One region of the Bacillus sp. F9_6S_D1_P_5 genome, then DNA from elsewhere that is predicted to be linked to it. Evidence: riboswitches for the same ligand, from Rfam matches in the RefSeq annotation. Region 1 holds a riboswitch; the other holds the start of a gene.
The links. A riboswitch is a leader RNA that binds a small molecule or an ion and turns the genes downstream of it on or off. The one in region 1 is predicted to bind preQ1.

Region 1 (4,218 bases):
AATGGCTCCAATCATTATGAGAGAGAAAGGAATAACGAAGCTCATTCTTTTTCAAAGCAGTTAAACCAAAATAACATGGGAAAGTTGGTTCTAATACGATGTTTGAAAAATTTTCAAATTCTTTTGCAACCCAATTCGGTATATCCGTTCTCATTCTCATCCCATCATTATCTAATAAATAAGACTCATTCATTCTTTCACCTCACTATGTATAGCATTCAATTAAGACCATTACATACTCGGCCTGTCCTATACCTATTTAAAAATTCGACTGAAAAATTATTTAAAAATACAAAAAATAAAATCGCTTACTTGACTAAATTCTCCCAATTCGTGTATATTTAAATTAATCATTTAGCAGAATATTCAAGATTATAGCATTTTTAGTTTATATTATCTTTTCAAATGAATTTCACTAAATGAAAAACGTAAATGTTTTTTAGGAGGAATTGTAACATGCAAGGAAAAGTAAAATGGTTTAACAACGAAAAAGGTTTTGGATTTATCGAAATGGAAGGCGCTGACGATGTATTCGTACATTTCTCTGCTATTCAAGGCGAAGGCTACAAAGCTTTAGAAGAAGGTCAAGAAGTATCTTTCGATATCACTGAAGGAAACCGCGGACCTCAAGCTGCTAACGTAGTAAAACTTTAATCCAACATATGACAGGAGGTTACCTAACTTGGTAACCTCCTTTGTTATTCCTTTGTATATTTCCGTTTTCCAGAGCAAAAACTATGTGAAATGCGCAATATACAAAGGAGGAATTAGCAATGGGATCAGAAGTAAATGATTTTGAAGAAGTAAAATTCCGTGTAGAAACAGCACAAAAAATGGTAGGATCAGCGACAATTTCAATGGATCCAGATACATTAGAGCATGCTACTACTGCTGTAGAAGCCGCTCGCTCCCAGCTTGAAATTATGAAGTCTGTTGCAACAGATTTAGATGAGCCGTTTCTGATGAATGAGGAAAAAAAATTAAGTCAATGCGAGCATCAATTAAATGAAGCGAAGCACTAAAAAACATCCAGAGAATTTTCTCTGGATGTTTTTTCATGACAGCTGTTCTCCATACTTTTTCAACGTTTCTCCAACTGTACATTGCCTGATACAAAATGAATGAGCGTAATACTTACTATTCGTCTTTCGATTATGTTCTCGCAAAAAACACCCTTCACAATACGTTTCTAATAAGTCATTTACCTCTGTAATGAGTTGCTTTTTATCCACCTTTGCACCTCTCTATTCGGTTATTTCTTTATGACTATCAATGACGGTTCCTTCTAATGCTTGTGTAGCTAATTGATGTGCTTCTTTGTTTTGTTTTCTAGATATCGGCTCACATACAAGTTTTAATTTCATTTGCTTCGCCTTTTGTTCAATTTGATCTAAGTAATGATTTAAATGCTCATCATAACAAGGCCATTCTCCAGCCAATTGCTGCAGTACAACTTGCGAATCGCCGCGGAGTGTAACTGCTTCATACTTAATTGCTAATTCCTCGAGTATATTCATACCATATAATAATGACGCATATTCCGCTTCATTATTATCATATATGCCTTCTATGTATGCATTACGGCGAATTCGGTATTTTGCATTTCCTTTTTTATAGTATACACATATACCTACTCCAGCTTCTTTCGTCTGTACATCATAACCACCATCAAAATAAACGAGTATTTCTTGGGGCTCTTCCTCCACTTGTTTACTCAGCTTTTTCATTTCCTTTAATGACCATTCTGCATCCATTTCATCGTAAAATAATAATTCCTTCACTCTTCCTGTTTTCTCGAAATCCTCTGCAAATTGAAGTACTTCTTCTATGTTCATATAATCTGTCGTTAACTCTGTCTGCAAACCGCGCTTTGTTTTATACAACCAATGAATTTTATATTTCATACTAGATTCCCCTTATATAAGACTTCTTATATGTAGCCAGCTAATGAAAGCCTCACTTTATTTTATTATATTGTATCAAGAGTCACAGCATTATATTCAATATGATTACATACAAAAAGAGCTATGCCTTTAGGAATAGCTCTTTCATCTATTACATAAATCTTTCAAATTGTACTCGTTTATTAATCCAGTACATTACAGGCATACCAATCGCCATGACAACAAATTCACCAACTGCACATGTCAACCAAGACAACATAAATGGTAAACCCAATGCAAGATGAAGTTCAATTGCAATCATAAACATTGTAATTGTAAAGATAACTGTATTAAAAATCATACGAGCCCAAACACCTTTAATAAATCGCATAGAAATAATCGTTGCAACTAATGCAAGAATAGATTGCCCTACTCCAAATACTAAATCGTAAGCGATCATAGGTGAGAAAAAGAGATTCGTTAAAAATACACCTAATACAATTCCGTAAATTGCTTTCTTATTAAATACAACAAGATGATTAAACATCTCTGAAATACGAAACTGTACATTCGTAAAGCCAAATGGCTGAATAAGCATAGAAACAGCAATATATAATGCCGCTAAAATACCATTACCGACTAAAGTTCTAATATTCATGACAAAATCTCCTTAGTTTTTTTACGTGGGATGGTTTCGAACCACGTTATTCGTTTTTTAAGCAACAAGATTATATTCTACGCAATACACACTCTTTCGTCAATAGATTCCTATCATGAACTACCTTTTTTCTTTTAGACAACGTATAATAAAACATATGAAAGTTTTAGGAGGTTTCACTTCATGACAGCAACAATTCAAAATGAAAGAGTGATCGTTTCCATTTCTGACAAAGGTGCAGAATTACAAAGCGTTCGCTTAAAAGAAGATAACACTGAATACTTATGGCAAGGCGATTCTACTTATTGGGGGCGCCGCGCACCCATTTTATTCCCAATTGTCGGCCGATTAGTAGATAATACATACTACGTAGATGGTACACCATATTCTTTAACACAACACGGCTTTGCTCGTGATCTTACATTCTCTGTAAAAGAACAAAGTGAAACGAAAATCACTTATATTGTTACTAGTAATGAAGAAACATTAAAAAAATACCCATACGAATTCGAATTACTCGTTTCTTATGAGCTAGACGGACAAATCGTTCATGTAACATATGAAGTAAATAATCCTTCTTCAAAAGAGATGTTCTTCTCAATCGGAGCACATCCTGGTTTCAACTTCCCGTTATTAGAGGGTGAATCATTTACAGATTATCATTTATCCTTTAATGGTTCTGAACGCATAGAAACAAGCGTATTAGAAGGACCTTACCTTTCAAGCAAAAAACAATTAATCGCTGAAAATACGAATGAATTACCACTTACATACGATTTATTTAAAAATGATGCACTTATTTTTGAAAATATGAACACGGATGAAATCTCTATTCGTTCTCATAAACATAATAAATTTGTAAAAGTAGAATTTGACGGATTCCCATTTGTCGGCGTATGGACACCAGGCGAGAATGCACCTTTCTTATGTATTGAACCTTGGTACGGAATTGCCGATGAAGTAACTCCAGCAAAAGATTTCAAGGAAAAAAAAGGAATTCAATCTTTACAAGCGAATGAAACATTTACATGTCGTTATAGCATTACAATCGGCTAATTACTCTATCCCCTACTTCAAAGAAACATATAAGTAGGGGATCATCTTATCATTTGGAGGTTTCTCATTTTGATTGAAGTATATATTGATGGTGCATCAAAAGGAAATCCTGGTCCTTCTGGTGCGGGAGTATTTATTAAAGGGGTTCAACCAGCTGTACAATTATCATTACCCCTCGGGACAATGTCCAATCATGAAGCAGAATACCACGCTTTACTTGCGGCATTAAAATATTGCACGGAGCATAATTATAACATTGTCTCTTTTCGTACAGATTCGCAACTTGTCGAGCGAGCTGTCGAAAAAGAATACGCAAAAAATAAAATGTTTGCACCTTTATTAGAAGAAGCACTGCAGTACATAAAAAATTTCGACCTCTTTTTTATTAAGTGGATTCCAAGTAGTCAAAATAAAGTTGCTGATGAGTTAGCTAGAAAGGCTATCTTACAAAATTAACGGGGGTATGAGTGTGAAAAAAGATTGGATTGCTCCTCTTGCTTTATTATTTGTCTCTTTTATTTGGGGAGCTACGTTTGTTGTCGTTCAAAATGCTATGTCTTTCGTTGGTCCATTTACTTTTAATGGTATTCGCTTTTTATTCGCCGGAATTATTTTATTATT
Region 2 (4,218 bases), on a different contig from region 1:
CGCTATTATCAGAAATTGAAATGTTAAATGATACAGAGGTGAATGTAAAGCCACGCCGTGATAAATGGAGTATTATTCAAATTTTGCATCATTTGCATTTAGTTGAACAATCAGTGACGTCTGCCCTTGTATATGCTTTACAAAAAAATGAAAGAAACACGACTCCATTTAAAGACCTCCAACTTACGCTTGATCGCACATATAAACGAGAAGCTCCTCAGCAAATGCAACCAACAGAAACGTTAATGAAAAAACAGCAAGGAATTCAATTACTAGAACATTCACGACAAGAACTATTACACGCACTTCATAGTGTGATAGATGAAAAAGATCTATTTGAAAATGGATTAAAGCATCCTATTTTTAATGATTTGAATTTGTATCAGTGGGTTCAATTTCTTGATTTGCATGAACAAAGACATCTTACGCAGTTAAAAGAGGCGAAACACGCAATTTTGCAACGATAATCAGAAGGAAGTGGGAGACCACTTCTTTTTTGATACGTGCATAGTTTTCTTTCTTATTTTGGAATACTACATGGAGAAAGAAAAGAAGGAGTTGAAAAGTATGTCCAAGAAAAAGAAAGAAGAAGAGCGCGCGTGGAAAGCACGTAAAGAAAATCAAAAACCACATGGAAAAGTGAAAGCTTTTGCTGAATTAGTTGAAGGAACAGAAAAAACGTGATGAAATACTCATCACGTTTTTTGTATGAGTGGAAAAGTTAATAAGAAGGTTGTACCAGTACCTTTTTCACTTATAATATCAATTTTTCCATTCATAGCTTGCATAACGCTGAATACGACCATCATTCCAAGACCAGTACCTTTGTCTTTTGTTGAGTAGAAAGGGGATCCAAGGCGTTTTACTTGTTCTTGATCCATGCCAACTCCTGTATCTTTTATATATAATTGAATATGCTTATGATCAGGAACTAATGTGAAATAAAGATCACCGCCTTTTGGCATGGCCTCAATGCAGTTTTTTAAAATATTTAACAAGCATTGATTTAGTTTTTGTTTTTCTCCCGCGATAAAAAAAGAAGTACTTTGCTTTATATAATGAGTACGCACATTTGCTAAATTAGCAAGCGGTGTAATTAGCGATAATGCATGTAATAGTTCTTCTTCTAACTGTAATCTTTGTTCTTTTTCAATACTTGGTTTTGCAAAGGTTAAATAATCTGTAAGAACGTGGTTTGCTTGTTCGATTCCGTTGATGGCTATGTCAATATATAATTTTCGCTCTTGCTCAGTGCATGTATCTGATTGTAAAAGTTGTAAAAATCCTTTCGTTGAAGTTAATGGGTTGCGAATTTCATGAGAGATGGATGCTGCCATTTCACCAATTAAATGAAATTTTTCAGCATTCATAAGTTCGTTTTGTAGACGAACTTGAGTTTGTAATATGTGTAATAAATATAAAATAAGGATGGTACCAAGTATCGTACATAACTCATACACAATAATATGTGGTATATAATCAGCCTTATTTGTAACCTTTGAAAGGAAGAAAGGTATCCAACTAAATCCGTATGTGAGACTGTAAATAATAGCAAGTATTATTTTTATACGATTAGAAGTTCGATTGAAAAATTTGTATGTAAATAGTAGAACAATAAATAGAAGGATAGAACCGATAAGCGATGGGAAAACACCTATTCCTCCTAATAAGAAGCGGTATATATTTAATACCACTAATATTGATCCACCGGCAATAGGACCTCCGGTTAATGTACCGACAACTAATACGATATGACGCATATCAAATTGAAATCCATAATCTGTTTTTGCTGCGAAAGTGATACATAGTATAGTAACGAGGCAACATAATACAATAAATATAGCTGAATTTAATTTAGGAGAGCGTTTCCCTTTTTGATTCCAAAATAAATGGTATACGAGCATTGTAACAAGGATGAATAATATATTTAAAAAGAGATAAATAATAAAGGATTTCAGTGGGATGCCTCCTCTCTTCTCATATTAAATTAATCATACTATAAAATGAAAGAAATGAAATGAGAAATAGCGGAAAAATCAGAAATTTTTTCTGGTAGTATACAATATGTTACAATAAGCTTTGTCAATGAAAGAAGGAATTCCGTGCAATGCGCGGGAGAGGTTCGCGAACTCCCTCTATAAAAAACTATGGAAACAACAATATCTTTAGGTATTGTTTTGTTTTTTTATTGTGACAGTTCAAGAACGTTCTTTCTTCTTATTTGTAGTAGAGAAGGAGAATGAGTGAAATGAAAAAAGAAAAAGCAGTTGTTGTTTTTAGTGGAGGACAAGATAGTACGACATGTTTATTTTGGGCAATAGAGCAGTTTGCAGAAGTAGAGGCTGTAACGTTTAATTACAATCAACGTCATAAGCTAGAAATTGATTGTGCAGCGGAAATTGCAAAAGAGCTAGGAATTAAACATACAGTACTAGATATGAGTCTATTAAATCAACTTGCTCCAAATGCGTTAACGAGAACGGATATGGAGATTACACATGAAGAAGGTGAATTGCCATCGACGTTTGTAGATGGACGAAATTTACTATTCTTATCATTTGCTGCTGTATTAGCAAAACAAGTTGGAGCACGTCATATTGTAACGGGTGTATGTGAAACTGATTTTAGTGGTTATCCAGATTGCCGTGACGTGTTTGTGAAATCGTTAAACGTTACTTTAAATTTATCTATGGATTATCCGTTTGTAATTCATACACCACTTATGTGGATTGATAAAGCGGAAACATGGAAATTATCAGATGAACTTGGAGCATTCGAGTTTGTTCGAGAAAAAACATTAACATGTTATAACGGAATCATTGGTGATGGTTGCGGTGAATGTCCAGCATGTCAACTTCGTAAAGCAGGATTAGATACGTACCTACAAGAACGCGAAGGAGCGAGTAACTAATGGATAATTTCTTTGGATTTCGCATCGTAGAAAATTTGCAAAAAATGGACAAGGATATTCAGCGTAAACAGCTCAAATATCATAATAAACGAGTAATGGTCAGCAAGGAATTTACTTTTGATGCAGCCCACCATTTACACTGTTATGAAGGAAAATGTAAAAACTTACATGGACACACATATAAAGTGGTATTTGGGATTAGTGGATATGTAAATGAAATAGGTCTTGCGATTGACTTTGGAGATATAAAAGAAATTTGGAAGAATGAAATAGAAATTTATTTAGACCATCGTTATTTAAACGAAACGTTACCAGCGATGAATACAACTGCTGAAAATATGGTCGTTTGGATTTATGAAAAGATGGCAGAAGCGTTAACAAAAGATAATCGTGTGAACGAATATAAAGGAGCTCGTGTTGAATTTGTTCGTCTATTTGAGACTCCGACTAGTTATGCAGAAGTAAGACGGGAGTGGATGCTCGATGAGTAAAATCCCTGTCTTAGAAATATTTGGTCCGACTATTCAAGGTGAAGGAATGGTTGTAGGACAAAAGACGATGTTTATCCGTACAGCTGGCTGTGATTATAGCTGTGCTTGGTGTGATTCTGCTTTTACGTGGGATGGATCGGCTAAAGATCAAATTAGACAGATGACAGCAGAGGAAGTTTGGAATGAGCTTGTAGAAATTGGTGGGGAAAATTTTTCTCATGTTACGATTTCAGGTGGAAATCCGGCATTGCTGAAAAATATTGAGTTTCTCCTTTCTATATTAAAAGAGAATGGAATGCGAACGGCAATCGAAACGCAAGGGAGTAAATGGCAAGATTGGTTACTTCAAATTGATGAGATAACGATTTCTCCAAAACCACCAAGTTCGGCAATGAATACTGATTTTCAGAAGTTAGATGCTATTATTCAGAAACTAGCAGGAAAAGATATTAGTTTAAAGGTAGTAGTATTTGACGATTATGACTTCGAGTATGCAGTTAAGATGCATGAACGTTATCCAGATGTACCATTCTTCTTACAAGTAGGGAATGATGATACAAAAACTGTGGATGATGCGATGTTGATTAAAAAGCTATTGGATAAGTATGAGTGGCTTATTGAAAAAGCGGTTAACTGTAAAGAAATGAATAATGCAAAAGTATTGCCGCAGCTTCATGCGTTAGTATGGGGAAATAAACGCGGAGTATAATGAGAAGGGATGTTTAAAATGGCAGGAAGATTAGATGAAGATTTAAAAGATGTAACATTATTAGGAAATCAAAATACAAAATATTTATTTGAGTATAGCCCAGACAT

Region 2: it holds a riboswitch for preQ1, as region 1 does, so the genes downstream of both, queC (7-cyano-7-deazaguanine synthase QueC) here and ACUXEY_RS13190 (QueT transporter family protein) in region 1, are expected to answer to the same signal.

The regions. Positions count from the first base shown of each region.
Region 1 covers NZ_JBTREW010000009.1:101,693-105,910, forward strand. The annotation lists gene ACUXEY_RS13165 (YqcI/YcgG family protein) at 1-193, opposite strand, end outside; gene cspB (cold shock-like protein CspB) at 457-654, shown strand; gene ACUXEY_RS13175 (DUF2564 family protein) at 774-1,022, shown strand; gene ACUXEY_RS13180 (zinc-finger domain-containing protein) at 1,056-1,232, opposite strand; gene ACUXEY_RS13185 (ribonuclease H family protein) at 1,245-1,904, opposite strand; gene ACUXEY_RS13190 (QueT transporter family protein) at 2,056-2,541, opposite strand; PreQ1 riboswitch class I at 2,548-2,592, opposite strand; gene ACUXEY_RS13195 (aldose 1-epimerase family protein) at 2,725-3,597, shown strand; gene ACUXEY_RS13200 (reverse transcriptase-like protein) at 3,667-4,053, shown strand; gene ACUXEY_RS13205 (DMT family transporter) at 4,067-4,218, shown strand, end outside.
Region 2 covers NZ_JBTREW010000020.1:32,865-37,082, reverse strand. The annotation lists gene ACUXEY_RS21565 (DinB family protein) at 1-467, shown strand, start outside; gene ACUXEY_RS21560 (DUF6254 family protein) at 568-684, shown strand; gene kinB (sporulation sensor histidine kinase KinB) at 696-1,904, opposite strand; PreQ1 riboswitch class I at 2,112-2,155, shown strand; gene queC (7-cyano-7-deazaguanine synthase QueC) at 2,249-2,911, shown strand; gene queD (6-carboxytetrahydropterin synthase QueD) at 2,911-3,402, shown strand; gene queE (7-carboxy-7-deazaguanine synthase QueE) at 3,395-4,111, shown strand; gene queF (preQ(1) synthase) at 4,130-4,218, shown strand, end outside.